2 regions of the Bradyrhizobium cedriense genome follow, and region 1 is predicted to be linked to the other one. Evidence: predicted binding sites of a transcription regulator. Region 1 holds the regulator's gene; the other holds the start of a gene.
The links. The regulator LexA, encoded in region 1, represses DNA repair genes until DNA is damaged. The targets are predictions, from matches to a motif close to TGTTCNNNNTGTGTTCNG.
Positions count from the first base shown of each region.

Region 2: ACYCVF_RS12405 (DUF3072 domain-containing protein) is a predicted target of LexA. The motif match lies at 2,120-2,137, and genes of this name have one in related genera.

Region 1 covers NZ_JBTSWB010000008.1:228,089-235,325, reverse strand. The annotation lists gene ACYCVF_RS28970 (ComEC/Rec2 family competence protein) at 1-1,355, shown strand, start outside; gene ACYCVF_RS28965 (hypothetical protein) at 1,475-1,909, opposite strand; gene lexA (transcriptional repressor LexA) at 2,466-3,167, opposite strand; gene ACYCVF_RS28955 (molybdopterin molybdotransferase MoeA) at 3,344-4,555, opposite strand; gene ACYCVF_RS28950 (hypothetical protein) at 4,786-4,980, opposite strand; gene ACYCVF_RS28945 (HAD family hydrolase) at 5,132-5,755, opposite strand; gene ACYCVF_RS28940 (alpha-hydroxy acid oxidase) at 5,771-6,904, opposite strand; gene ACYCVF_RS28935 (hypothetical protein) at 7,078-7,212, opposite strand; gene ACYCVF_RS28930 (S41 family peptidase) at 7,211-7,237, shown strand, end outside.
Region 2 covers NZ_JBTSWB010000003.1:165,460-172,696, reverse strand. The annotation lists gene ACYCVF_RS12425 (hypothetical protein) at 560-754, shown strand; gene ACYCVF_RS12420 (hypothetical protein) at 1,070-1,201, shown strand; gene ACYCVF_RS12415 (hypothetical protein) at 1,491-1,643, opposite strand; gene ACYCVF_RS12410 (hypothetical protein) at 1,677-1,829, opposite strand; gene ACYCVF_RS12405 (DUF3072 domain-containing protein) at 1,888-2,079, opposite strand; gene ACYCVF_RS12400 (hypothetical protein) at 2,208-2,402, shown strand; gene ACYCVF_RS12395 (hypothetical protein) at 2,399-2,623, shown strand; gene ACYCVF_RS12390 (DUF2934 domain-containing protein) at 2,798-3,010, shown strand; gene ACYCVF_RS12385 (hypothetical protein) at 3,630-3,932, opposite strand; gene ACYCVF_RS12380 (hypothetical protein) at 4,264-4,758, opposite strand; gene ACYCVF_RS12375 (HU family DNA-binding protein) at 5,089-5,385, shown strand; gene ACYCVF_RS12370 (hypothetical protein) at 6,043-6,237, shown strand; gene ACYCVF_RS12365 (hypothetical protein) at 6,866-7,078, shown strand; gene ACYCVF_RS12360 (hypothetical protein) at 7,075-7,200, opposite strand.

The DNA.
Region 1 (7,237 bases):
TCGTCGCCGGTGTCGTGTTCTTCGCGGTGCGCGCGCTGCTGGCGTTGATCCCCGGACTGGCGGCCGGCTTTGCCATCAAGAAATGGTCGGCGGCTGCTGCGCTGGTGGCGGCCGCATTCTATCTGCTGCTGTCAGGCGCGGAGGTCGCGACGCAGAGATCGTTCTTCATGACCGCGGTGGTGCTGATCGCCGTGATGGTGGACCGCCGTGCCATCACCTTCCGCACGCTGGCGGTGGCCGCGCTGATCGTGCTTGCGGTCGCGCCCGAAGCGCTGGTTCATCCGAGCTTTCAGATGTCGTTTGCGGCAACGCTCGGGCTGGTGGCGCTGGTGCAGATCGGCATGCCGAACCTTCTCGCATCGCCCGATCATTCCGCAACTGCGCGGATCGCGCTGTGGGGCGGCCGGGAGATCGCGATACTGTTCCTGGCCTCGCTGATCGCCGGGCTTGCGACCACGCCATACGCCGCCTTCCACTTCCATCGCGTCACGCCATACGGCGTGCTCGCCAATCTCGGTGCGATGCCGGTAGTCTCGGCGCTGGTGATGCCGGCGGGACTGCTGGGATTGATCGCCGCGCCCTTCGGGCTCGACGGCGTGTTCTGGTGGCTGATGGGTATGGGGATCGAGTGGATGGTTGCGGTCTCGCGCTGGGTGGCGGCTCTGCCGGGTGCAGTCGGCCGCATTCCGGCGTTCGGGATCGCGCCGCTGATCGCGGCCAGCCTCGGCATCATCGCGATGGGTCTGTTGCGCACGCCCTTGCGCTGGTGCGGGGTCCTGGTGCTGCTGGCAGCGATCCTCTGGGGGCTGTCGGTGCGGCAGCCCGACATCCTGATTGCCGGGGATGGCCAGAGCGTTGCGGTGCGGAGTGGGGATGGGCGCCTGCATGTGATGCGTGCGAGCAAGGACGGCTTCCTGCTGAAGGAGTGGTTAGCTGCCGACGCCGATCCGCGCGATGCCGCCAACGCCTCGTTGGCGAGCGGTGTGTCGTGTGACGAGTCCGGTTGCGTCACTCCGCTCGCAGACGGGCGGCTGGTCGCGCTGTCCTTGCGTATCGATGCGCTGGCGGACGATTGCAGCCGCGCCGCGCTGGTGGTGACGGCGTGGCCCGCGCCGCCGGATTGCGCGGCGATGGTGGTCGATCGGCCGCGTCTCGCCAGTCAGGGCGCGCTGGCCCTGACGCAGAGCGGTGGCGGATTCTCGGTTAAGGCGGTGAGGACGCGGGGCGCGAGCCGCCCCTGGCTGCCGGCCGGTGCCGGCGATGGGGATTTCGGCGGCAGCCTTGCGCCGAGGACGGCAGTGTCCCGCAACCGGGACGCAACACCGTCAGAGACGGACTTGCAGGCTGACGATTGAGAACGGATATGGTGGCGGTCCGATGGCACTCCGTCGGACGCAAATCGGACCATCTCGCCGGCCTCGGCCGGCGATGGCATTTCGATCCTGGCCCTCGACCGTTGGCCGGGGCGATGACGTCAGCCGATCGGCTGGCGCGTGATCGTCGGCCGCGTGCCGGCGACGATTTGCGGCTTGTGCTCGCGCTCGCCAACCGTCTGGGTCACCGGCAATTGCAGCACGGTCGCGCGCTGGCCTTCGACGAGCTGTGTCACAAGCACGTACTTGCCGTCGGGGAATTCGATCGCGTCATGGTGGCGATCGGGAATGTGCGGGTCGATCTTGCCGAACTTGCCGACACGGGAGTTGACGGTGCGTGTCCAGATCCAGCGGTTGTCATAACGAACGTTGTCGGCGAAAGCGAGCTCCGTTCCCGGCAGCAGGCAGACCGCGACGGAGAGATCGGCTTCGGAGGCGAAGCCGCGCGTCGAGGTGCCGCGGAAGGTTGTCGTGACGATGGTCTCGCCGACCTCGGCGGGGCGCGTCGCGACGGCATGCAGGCTGTAGTCACACATCGGGTGCTCCTCATGCGAAGATGAGGACCCGCACCTCTTTCTGAGGCGCAGGCCTCTATCAGGTGGAAGCACGCAACGCTCTGCTTGGTTATGGGCAAATCTGCGGCTGCGTCCGCAAGCCGCGATCACATTATCTTTCCCTAATCCAATAGGAACAAAGCTCGCCTCCGTGCATTCAGGAGCCGCGTTCTTGGCGTTCGCGCTCGCAGCGCGAATATTGCCAGCTCGATTGCGAGGGCCGCGGCTGCACTCGGGGCACTGAGAATTTGGCCGCCGGCCGCAGTGGCCTTGCAGACATCTTACAGACATGGCGACGCATTCGTGCAGCAGCGGTGTGCGACGCTGATGCCGCGACCAGCGGCAGCACGACTGCTCATGGCCGGTCCGGCACGCGGTCATTCCTTGAACCGAAAGGCCGCAAAGCAATGCTGCTTCGTGCGGTGAGCCGAGCATGTCGCGCCGGAAGAGGGGCCGGACAATCTGTGCAGAACCAGAAAGACCATCCGGCCGGGGCGGAGACTCATCCGCTCCAAAGCAGTTGAGCGGCTGGATCCGCTCAGTACTTCCGGTAAAGCCCGATCAGCTTGCCCTGAATCTTCACCCGGTTCGGCGGAAGAATCCGGACTTCATAGGCTGAATTGGCGGGCTCGAGCGCAATGGAGGCGCCGCGCCGGCGGAAGCGCTTGAGCGTGGCCTCCTCGTCGTCGATCAGCGCCACCACGATGTCTCCGGTATCGGCACTCTCGTTGCGCTGGATCAGCGCCATGTCACCGTCGAGGATGCCGGCCTCCACCATCGAGTCGCCGCGCACTTCGAGTGCGTAGTGCTCGCCCGAGCCGAGCATGTCGGGCGGTACGCTGATGGTGTGGCTGCGGGTCTGCAACGCCTCGATCGGCGTGCCGGCCGCGATGCGGCCCATCACGGGCACAGCGACCGGACGCTCGCCCTCGTCCGCGGGCGGGCTGGAGCTCGCGCGTATCTTGCCGAGATTGCCCTCGATGACGCTCGGCGTGAAGCCGCGGCGACTGCCGGCGGCGGCCTGGAGCTCGGGCAGCTTGATAACCTCGATGGCGCGAGCGCGGTTGGGCAGGCGGCGGATGAAGCCGCGCTCCTCGAGCGCAGTGATCAGGCGATGGATGCCTGACTTGGAGCGCAGGTCGAGCGCATCCTTCATCTCATCGAAGGACGGCGGCACGCCGCTCTCCTTCAGACGTTCGCTGATGAACCGCAGAAGCTCGTATTGTTTGCGCGTCAACATCTCGACCAAAGTCCCCCGGTTGATGTCGTTCGATTCCGAGACGAGGAGTTCAGCGATAAGCTGCTACACGTTCGAAACAAATCATGAACGGACACTATATGTTCGATATGTGTTCCGCAACTGCTTAATTTATAGTGAACAGAGCGAAGCTCGCGCGACGCGTGTGGCCGTGTCGCTCAGCCGGGCAGGCGCAGCACCTCACAGGCCGTGCCGGCGTCGGCCCTTGGCGCGAACGGTGCGCGTACGAGAAGTACCTGTGCCGCAGCCAGATTCGCAAGCAGGGAGGAGTCCTGATGGCTGACGGGAATCACGACGAGCGTGCCGTCGCCGCGCGGCTCGAGGCGCGCACGCAGATAATCCTCGCGCTGGTCGTTGGCGCCGAGATCGCTGCCGAGCACCGCGCGCTCGCGGTGATGATGAATCACTGAACGGCCCGACAGCGCGCGAATCAGCGGCACCAAGAACAGGAAGGCGCACACGTAGGATGACACGGGATTGCCCGGCAGACCGATCACGCGCATCGCGCCGAGCCGGCCATGCATCATCGGCTTGCCCGGTCGCATCGCGATCTTCCAGAACGCCATCGCGATGCCTTCGTCTCGTAGCGCCTGCTGGACCAGATCATGATCGCCGACCGAGGCGCCGCCAGTCGTGACCAGGATGTCGGCGCCGCTCTCGCGGGCTCGACGGATGCCGGCCTTGGTGGCCTCCAGCGTATCGGCGGCAATGCCGAGGTCGATGGTCTCGGCGCCCTCGCTGCGGGCGAGCGCGTGCAGGGCGTAGCCGTTGGAGTAGACGATCTGGCCGTGGCTTGGCGCGGTGCCCGGCATCACCAGTTCGTCGCCGGTGGCAAGGATCGCGACCTTTGGGCGGCGGCAGACGGCAAGCTCGGGGTGATTCATGGCGGCCGCAAGCGCAAGATCGCGCTCGGTGAGGCGGGTTCCCTTGCGCAGGAGGACGTCGCCCTCGCGGAAGTCAACGCCGGCGGTGCGGATGTGCCGGCCCATGATCGCGGCTTCCTTGATCGTGACGCGGTTGCCCTCGGCGACCGTGTCCTCCTGGATCACGACGGTATCCGCGCCGTCGGGAATGATGCCGCCGGTGAAAATCCGCACAGCCTCGCCGGCACCGACCGATCCCGCAAATGGCCGGCCTGCCGCAATCTCGCCGATGACCGTCAGCCGGGAATCGATCCTCGCCGCATCGGCCGCGCGCACGGCATAGCCGTCCATCGCCGACATCGCCTGCGGCGGCTGGGTGCGCCGCGCTGCGACGTCGCGGGCGAGCACGCGGTGGAAGGCTGCGTCGAGAGCGACCATCTCTTCCGGCAGCGGCTCTGCACCCGCCAGCACCGCGGCAAGCGCGTCGGAAACGGGCATCAGGGCCAAAGATGAAATCTCCTGCTGGGCTGGCTCGGGCAAACTGGCAGCGAGAGTTCTAGCCGAGTGCCCGCCCAGAGGCAAAATGCGCCGACGCAGGACGATTCATCCTGCGTCCTGACACTTGCATCGGCGGATGCAGTTCAAATGCGCCGCGGCATGATCCGGAACGCGATACAGACTGGTACGAGGATGGCCACGGCGAGCACGAGGAGAACGAGCGCCACGACCAGCATCGGTCAACTCCGCGTCTGCTCGCCCGGAGTGATGTCGGGAGCTTTTGGGCTCTGATCCTTGTCCGGCAGAGGATCGGCCTGGGATTTCAGGTCGGCGGCCTTGCTGATCAATTTGGCGGAGAGGCGCGAATCCGACGTCGTTCTGGCGAATTCGAGAAGCAGAGAGGCCTGTTTTGTGAGGTAGGATTTGCCGAGCACGAGAATGAATCCGATGTAGAAGTCCCAACCGACTCTTAGAGTCCGGAAGAGGTATTCCGTTCCCGGAACTTCGTACAAAAATGCACAAACTGAGTTGGTTCCTCATCGGAGCCCGTTAAGTTCCCCGAACCGGACCTCAGGATCCTTGCGGTCAAATTCCCAAGGACAGCAACGCGCTGCCGACGTCACGCGGCGAGGTCACATGCACGGCGGTCAATCCGCGCGCCCGTGCGCCTTCGACGTTCTCGGCCAGATCGTCGAAGAACACAATGCGCTCCGCGGGGACGCCGATCGCCGCCACGACGTGGTCGAAGGCCTCCGCATCAGGTTTGCGCAGACCGATGCTGGACGACAGGTAAACCTCGCGGAAGTGGCTCAGCAGGTCGGCGTACTCCCTGGAGAAATAATCCACGTGCGGCCGATTGGTGTTGGAGAAGGCATAAAGCGGCATCTGCTTTGCCGCGCGCGGCAACAGCTCGGCGATGTCGGGCATCTCGCCTGCGAAGATCGCATTCCAGCCCTCCAGGAACTGCGCATCCGAAATTCCGATGCCGAGTGAGGCGCGCAGCGAGGCGAAGTATTCCTCATCGCTGATCCTGCCGACCTCGTGCAGCCGGTAGGCCTCATCACGCACATAGCGCGCGACGATGGCTTCCGGCTCGCAGCCGGCATGCCCTGCCCAGCAGGCGATCGCCTTGGAGAAATCGATGTCGAGCACCACGCGCCCGAGGTCGAACAGAAGCGCGTCCGCGCTGCCGGGAGAGAGGGAGGTCATCGTGTCCTTTTCACTTCAGTATCGATAAGGATCGTGGTCGAACAGCGGGAAGGCGCTGAACACGCTCGGCGGGTTGGTTGCCGTTGCCGGATGCAAGCAGGATGAATTGACCTCGGCGAACGAGGTGGCCCCCAGGAGGCCGAGGCAGCGCAGCACTTCGTCCTCCAGCAGTTCCAGCATTCGCACCACGCCGGCTTCGCCCGCCGCCGCCAACGCCCAGCACTGCAGCCGGCCGATGCCGACGATGTCGGCGCCCGCGGCGATCGCCTTGACGATGTCGGTGCCGCGGCAGAACCCGCCATCGACCATGATCTTGGCCCGGCCCTTCACCGCTTCGACGATCTCGGGAAGCACATGCATGGCGCCGAGCCCGTGATCGAGCTGACGGCCGCCATGGTTGGAGACGTAGATCCATTCGACGCCGTGATCGACCGCGATCTCGGCGTCTTCTGCGGTGGCGATGCCCTTGAGGATCAGCGGAATCTTGAACTTGTCCTTGATCATCTTCACGGTCCGCCATTCCAGGCCCTTCTGGTAGTCGCCACCGGTGGCGCGCAGCCGGCTTTCGCGAACATAGCGCTTGGCGATGTCACGCTCGCGACGGCTGTAATGGGCGGTGTCGACGGTCAGGCAGAAGGCCGCATAGGCGTTCCTCTCGGCGCGGCTGACGACATCGGCCACGAAGGCATCGTCGCCGCGGACATAGAGCTGATAGAGCCGCAGCGCGTCCCGGGCAGCCTCGGCGGTCTTCTCGAGGCCCGGTTCGGACACCGAGCTCAGCATGTGCGCCGCACCGAAAGTGCCGGCGGCGCGTGCTACGCTTGCCGCGCCATCCGGATCGAAAATCTCGAGGGCACCGACCGGGGCGAGCACCAGCGGCAGGCGCATCCTGCGGCCGAATTGATCGACCCCGCCGTCGACCTGACGGACGTCGCGGAGCACGCGCGGGCGGAAGGCGATCTCGTCCAGCGCCATGCGGTTGCGGCGCATCGTGGTCTCGGTCTCGGCGGCGCCGACGATGTAGTCCCAGGCATTCTGGTTGAGGTTGGCGCGCGCCTTCCGGACGAACTCGTGCAGATTCTGGAACAACTCGGTGCTGGCGCCGAGTTCGACGTTCCGTTCCGGCCGGATGCGGGGCGCTTCGTTCATTGTCGTCCTCCCGAGAATTTGAAGTCTTATCGCCATCGCCTATCGCGTCCGGCCCTCCAAAACCATCCTAAAATCGCATAGCTGCGAGGGGTGGGCGGTCCGACCGCTTTCCGCTTTGCACGAAACAGTCTCGGAACGTTGCCAAATGTTTAGGCCAAGGCGAAGGGATTTCTTCAGCGCACCCGCTGACGTGGCATCCCGGCCTTGAAGAAACCGGAATGGTATTGTGAGAAGCGGGCTGGATCGCCATTTGCGTGGCGTCTGCTGACCCCAAGAGAACTGCCAAGCAAAAAGGCGACCTCATCCATGCGGAAATCCCTGCTGTTTCCCCTG
Region 2 (7,237 bases), on a different contig from region 1:
GCCGGGATAGCGCCGCAGGCGGGGTGTAAAATGAACCTGAATTACGTATCGTGACCTAGTCACGATGCAGCGTTCACCCTGGACGCTTTCGCCAGCTTCGCAGCCGCGCTTTCCTTGCGGGTACAGAAGCGCGGCCTCGCGTGGTGGAAAGCGGCACTGCTGGTGATTGCCGGAACGGGTCTGATAATTCCTGATGTTCGGGTTGCTCTTCATCGGCTTCAGGAACTTTGGCTAGCTTGAATCGAGGAGGTGTAGATGACCGACCCGCAAGGACAGGAGCCCCCCCGAGAGGTGCCATCAACCGATGCATTGAGAATAGTTTGAGAGCCAATGCACTCGCCTAGAGACGCATGGCGCCAGAAAGGGAATGACTATTTCCTGTTCAAACAGAAGAAGCATGCCGGCGTAAGCGCCTCCGCAGAAATGGTTGAGGTCTTGGATATGCGGAGAAGCTTGAGCCAGAACATATATTCATCAAGCATTCTTGAGTGCGGTTACTCACAGATGGCCCGATTGCCTTGCGGTACTGCTTGTCCAACTCTCAACTAAGGGGACGGCGATGAGCTACGACTGGACGATACGGTGGAAAGGCCTGATCTTCGCCGGCTACGGCGTTTTGATTGCACTCATCGTGAACAAGTTCGTTTTCGACGGACCGGGTTGGAGCAAGTTCCTCGTAATGTGTTTCCTGGCCGGAGTCCTTGGTGCGATTGGTCATCGCATCGGACGGAAACAAATGCGCGATAGCGTTTGAAGGATACGATTTCCCCCGCAGGCTTTCACTCAAGGCCGTGAGCACCTAAGCGGGGCTTTTCACCGGCCGAAATTCCGCCGGGGCGCAGCCGTGCAAAGCCTCCGGCAAATTCTGAAAGGCTGCAGGTGAGCTCATTCAAAGGACTGTGCAAGGAACGCTCCGTTCGTATTCGCGTTGCTCCGCAAAGTGGGTGGAGTACCAGCATGCGGCGTGATGGGAAGCCGTCAAACAGACCTCGGTGTTCTGGCGAGCTATCAGCAATCTGCTGAATGTCCTCTATGACGACGAGCTCCATCGAAGCCATGGAGAGGGAAGATGCGCAAGGCTCTGGCAGAACTGACCGAGGACGAACGTCGGGCATTGCTTTACCTGGCCGATCTCGGCATCGCGGCATGCCTATCAGGCCTGATCGTCAGCATCATAAAGTTCGCCGGCGACCTTTTTTGAAGAAGTCCAATGCCACGATCGGCATCTTGTGCGAAAACCATCATGGTCGCGCCGGAGCGAAAAGCTGGGCTTCGCATTTGAGTGTGTTTCCTGCAGCCTTCCTTCGAGACGCTCGTCGCGGGGGGCTCCTCAGTTTGAATACAGAGTGCGCGGCCGCAGCTTCCACCCGCACTAACCGATGAGCTTCATGCTAAGGAGATCACAGAAAGGTGGTCGTCTCGAAGGCGAGGCGCGCGCAAGCTTCCGCCGAGATCAGACGCGATAGCTTGCTGATCCAATACGGCGCGCCTTACTCAGGCTCGGCTTTGTCCTCACCGCTCTCAAGCTGGGCCCGGTATTCCTCCGCAGCCTTCAGCAGAGCTTCTCTGATTTCGCCATCCGCCGTCTGTGCGGCGAGAGCTTCGGCGTGGTCGGCCTGGTGCTGGAGCGATGCTTTGGTCATGCATGGCCAACTCGGCCGCAAGACACCCGTTCCTCACGCCGCCTTCTCGACATCCTTCGCGATGATCTCGACTTCGAAATAGCCCATGTCGCGGAGCTCGGCGGCCTTCTTCTCGGCCGCTTCGCGTGTGTCGCGCTTCAGGATGATCTGGCCCGCTCCGTCGCGGGCGCAAACGAAATAAGGCATTTTCGATTCCCAATTTCGTTTGCATACACATGGCTCCGCATTCCCGCAAGAATACGGGTCAGCGCTCCAGCCCGGCCTTTTGCCGCATCTCGTCGATCAGCTCCGAGGCCTCGGCTTTGGTCAGCTCTTCTCTGGGCAGGTCCCGATGCGCCTGCTCGGCGAGGGTCTTGAGGTAGGATTCCTGGGCTCCCGTCATCGGATCGTCCCCGGAAACCCAGTCCTTCGGGTCCTTCTGGGTGTTGTCGGCCATCACCAATCTCCTTTTCCGTCCAACGTCGGACTCGACTTTCCGTTCCTTTTTTGTTCTCTTGGACCATATTCAAAATCGCGAGGCGGAACATGCCGGATCTGGACTTCGTCAGGCGGGAGATCGAACGGATGCGCATCCAGATGGGCAGGCAGCGGAAGGAGATCCTCCAGCTGCAACGGGCAGGGATCGGGACTGCTTCGGCCGAAGCGCTGCTGTCGCGGATGGAGGCGAAGATTGAAGCCCTTTGCGCGGAGCGAGATGCGCTGAAGGCGGCGCAACCGCGCCCGACCAAGGGCAGGGTTCTCGGCGGGAGGACATGGTGAGCCGGCGCTGGTTCGACGACGAGAGAGAGCTGTCGCCCTTCCTGACCGCGCTCGAGGACGTTCGCCGAAGGGCAACGCGGGAAGGGTGGTGCTATGCCCATGTCCAGGCCATCATCGTGGCGATCGATCAGTATGCGGAGGCCGCGACGGGCAACCGCGAGTATTTCCTCAACAAGCCGGTTTCAATCGGCGACAGCCGGAAAGTGGGGGACATTCCGTGAGGCGCGCGGCCAGTGCCGGCGCTGGTGCGTCCGCGCGGCTCGGTGCTTACGTTTGCGCTTTGCGAATGCAGCTTGGCAGACGAGGCCTTGTGTTCCGGCAACGGAACGTCTCTCGCTTGAGAGCTTGTTAACCGACCCCGCTCAGGATGCCGCTCGAAATCGGAGAGGACAGCGATGTCAGACTTGGAACGAGCGATCCGCGAGCGTGCCTATCAGCTTTGGATGGAGGGCGGTGCCGAGCACGGCCACGCCGAAAGACACTGGCTCGAAGCGCAACGCGAGATCCTCTCCGCATCTCTCGCAACCGTTGCGCGGGTCTCGAGGACAAGCTCCGATAAGCAGAAAGCCAAACCTGCGGCTCAGCGAAAGAAGCGCCGCGCCGCATAGAGGATTAGCGGTTCTGCTTGAAGCAGAACCGAAGCGCCGGACTCTCGTCTTGACGCGCCGCTTCGCGCCGGTCCGGCGCGAACGGCTCCCGTCTCATGAAACCGAATGAACCGAACGACGAGATGATCTGGTCCTGCCCGTTGCGGACGCCCGCTTGCGCGGAGAAGCACCTCGGGTCTTGCCGGACTTCAAATGAACTTCGGATGCGATCCCGTTCTGCTCATCGAATTGCTTCAGCCAGGATTCAATATATCGCGGGTCGTCGGGACAAAGCCGTTGAAGCAAACGAAGGTTCTGCGCTCTGAATTCCACCAGGGTTTTCGGCATCACGCCTCCTCAAAACGCTGCCCATCGTAAATGGTGCGGGCAAGCGATCGCCGGGTCAACGGCAAAGAAGGGCTTGAAATCAGGGGCGGGCTGATGCAGCGCCAAAGGCGAAAACCCCGCCGGGGGGAAGCGGGGTTCTCTGTCGGGGTGAAGCTTGGGGACGCTTCAACTGTAAGACGCTTCAGCCGGCGGAAGGTTCAAAACGAACGGCACGCGCCACGGTTATCTCTCGCGGCCCATTCGAGACGTCCGCCCGCGGCGGGCCCTCAGGAGGTTGATGCGCCAATTGCAATCAGGCCGCGATCCGCTGCTCGACCGGAGCGGTCAGGTATTTGAGCACTTCTGCATGCTCGAGGTCCGGGACCGCGATGGCCGTGTGGCTGTAGACCGCATGGGTGCGGGACGTCGCGATTTCGCTGAGGATCTCTTTGCCTTTGATGACATGGAGACCCATGCCTTCCTGCGACGGGAAGATGGCCAGGACCACGTCGTAGGCCGCGATGACGGCCTTGACCGCTTCGGCCTTGTCGTCGGCGAGGTCGATAAACACGCGAACGTCTGCCGCGAGTTCACGCAGCTCGTCAAAATCCAGCACGGCGGATACTCCAACGCAACAATACCTGGTGAGGAGAGTGGCTGCGTTAGGTTACCGAAGTCTCAACAAACGAGGCTGGCCACATGTTTCTCGACGAGGCGACGTGCCAAAGGCGCGACGAGATCAGGATGAATGATCGTGGCGCGCTCGTCGTCTGCGCCTGATCCTCCGGAAAAAACGCCGCACACTTTGCGGCGATGAGCCGTCCGGCTCCGGATCATGCTCCGCCTGGAGACTTTCGCGTTCCGTGGAATCGGAGCGCGGCTCTAGATTCTTGCCTTGACGCGTTTTGTTGACGCGAAACCGTTGTCCACTTCGCTCGAAGACGCTCTTAGCGCTTTGCTTCTTCCTTCCGGGGCCGCGCGTCCGTGGCCTCGTCGGTGAGCTGCAGGGCGATGCCGTCATAGCTCAGCTTGAATCCGCGGCCGACGATCCATGTCCATCCCTCGCGGGAGTCCTTGATGGGCTCGGAATTGAACTGCTCCGAGATCGATTTGACCGCAGCGTCTTGTGGTGCGGGACTATTCAACTCCGCAGTGACGCGCCGGATGGGATGCCTGGAGTCCGCGTCGTCGCTGGTGACCGTGACCTTGGCGCCATTGATGTCGCATTCGAGGATGTACGAACCCCCACCCTGGCGGCAGCGGTAACGACGTTGACCGACGAGCCTGTCGGTCTCCTCGAACGTCATGCCGGGGGAGAAGCCGAAAATGTCGGACTTCTTCACATGTGCCAGGGATGCAGGCTTCAAGAGGTCTGGCCGGATCGCCATCACGGCGGCAGCGGCGACAACGATCAAGCCGGCGATGACGATGGCAACCTTCATGAGCCCCTCGCAAGAAATACCGGACCATATAGCAGCCGCGGTGTTCTGCCGGGAATCAAAAGCGAAAACCTCGCTTGGGGGAAGCGGGGCTCCCTGAATGGGGTGAAGCTTGGGGACTTCAACAATGAGACGCGCCAGCCGGCATATGGTTCAACACAAGCGGTGGGAAGTCGGGAACTCCGCAGAAGCCCTGCTTGCGTTTTCAGCTTCGATGGGCTCTAAGCCCGGTCACTTCATGACCTCTGGCATGAATCAGAAGCGCGCCTCCGCGGGTCCGTCCGCGTCCACAGCAGAGTTTACGCGCGCACCCATTCAAAGGAATTCAGAAACATGGCGAAGATGACGAAGACCCAGCTGATCGATGCGATCGCCGAGGGCACGCAGCTTTCGAAGAACGACGTGAAGTCGGTGATCGAGTACATGGCGACGGTCGGCTACAAGGAGCTCAACGAGTCCGGCGAGTTCGTCATTCCAGGCTTCGTGAAGATGTCGGTGGTGAACAAGCCCGCGACCGAAGCCCGCATGGGCGTCAATCCCTTCACCAAGGAGCCGATGCAGTTTGCGGCGAAGCCCGCGAGCAAGTCGGTCAAGGCCTCGCCGCTGAAGGTGGCCAAGGACGCCGTCTGAGGCGCCGGCAATGTCGTTGCCGCTTTCGCCAGACAGCGCAGCGATCAATGGCTGACGACAAGGTGGTGCCCGGCAGTGACGATGCCGGAGATCGCCACGGCGATCAATAAAGCGCGCCCGTCGCTGCGCCGACGGGCTGTGCGGTTTTCCCCAAGCCGGGAGAGCGAAATCCATCGGGATTTCGTTCTCACGAGGTTCGCAAACGATCCGCGCCTCGATGAGTATCTCTCGGTGCGAGGTTCTTGAAGCCGAACGGCTGCGATGATTTTCCCCGGTCGGTGCGAGGGGCGGTGCCGCTTTCGGGTCGCTGCAATCGGCGCGCCCAGCCAAATTACGGCTTCACAAAAGAAGAAAAACCCCGCGCTTTCGCGCGAGGCTCTTCGGGCTGACGGCGCTGGGATTTCAGCGCCTGGCCGTCAGCCATGCGCGTAACTTAAAGTTGAAATTCTAAAAAGCAACAGCGCCGCGGTGACGGAATATGTTCGCCACGCGGCGCTGCCGTGTAACTGGGCGCTGAAATCCCCAGCTCCTATGTGTCTTTGCTGCGCCGAAAAGGTTCAGCGCGACACGCCCGCGAAACGTCTCGCGAAGGGCTGGACTTTTGTTCTTATTTTGTTCTAGTGTGAGCCGCCTTGATGGACGATTTGGAGGTGACTCATGACCGTGGATAAACAGCGCGAAGTGATCAGACTCTGGAACGAGCTCAGGAAGGTCGAGGGCCCCGCCGCCGAAGAGCTCCGCATCCAGATCCTCGAATGCTTCTCGAAGGGGAAGCCGAAGCGGCCGGCCGACCTCAGTCGGCGATACCCAGCAACGGGCAAGCGCGATGTCGCTCTGACGGCTCGCGCTTGATGGGCCGCCGAGGAGTTTGCCGACGCGCGCGCCTTCATCGATCGTTAGGAATCGCTCCGCACTGATTTTCGCGACTCCGATTCGTTCTTCGAGAACGAAATGGAGTCGGATGCAGAACGCGTTGGCTTGCCGGTGATGCGGCCGCGCGTATCGGATCGATGGCGTGATGCTTGGCACGATCCCGTCCGCATCCTCCGCGCGAGAGTGAGGTGAGGAGCCACAATGGATGCGTGCCGCTTCTGATCGAGGCTGCAAAATGTTCTGTACGATCGCTGCGCTTGCGCCAAGACAGCCGTCAGCGCGCAAGCGCCGCCGCCGGATCGATGTTGAACGGGATGACGCGTTCGGGTGGCCATGCACGCCTTTTGTTAGGAATTGCCCTGCGTCGATTTCTGCGATTCCGATTCGTTCCTCGAGAACGAAATGGAGTCGAAGCTGGAACAAAGCCGGTCACCGTTCGGGGCTCCTGCAAAGGTGCCCGCCTCGGACTGCCTAACGATTGCTTGCGGGGATGCCGATAACCCTATTCGGTTAGGTTAAAAGCCCAATCGCGTTGCGCTTGCTGCGGGTTGGCGTAGGTGTCTGGCAAGGACAAGCAAGAACGACTTTGCCAAGAAGCAATTTTGCCATGACGCCTTTTTCAGAGACACCTCTTTCAGAGCCGTCCTTTTACCAGGGCGACCGGCAGACTTACCGGCGCGTCGCCATCGTCGGCACGCTGTTCTGTCTCGCTTTCGTTTTGATCAGCTTCTCGCTGCGGCCACAGGCCGAGGACACACGCGTTGCGGTCAAGGCGGACCGGCTGGTGCGCACGGCGGGACAGCCGCCGCACGCCAATTAACGCTCGCCGCCGCAGATCGGATCGTTCGTCGCGGTATCAGGGCAGCCGGCGCCACGCGTCGCCAGCGCAACGAAGCCCGCATAGCCGGACAGGTTCACCAGCACTTCAAGCCAAACAGGCATGTCGCATCTCCTCGTCTTAAGGCACCGTCAACGTGCC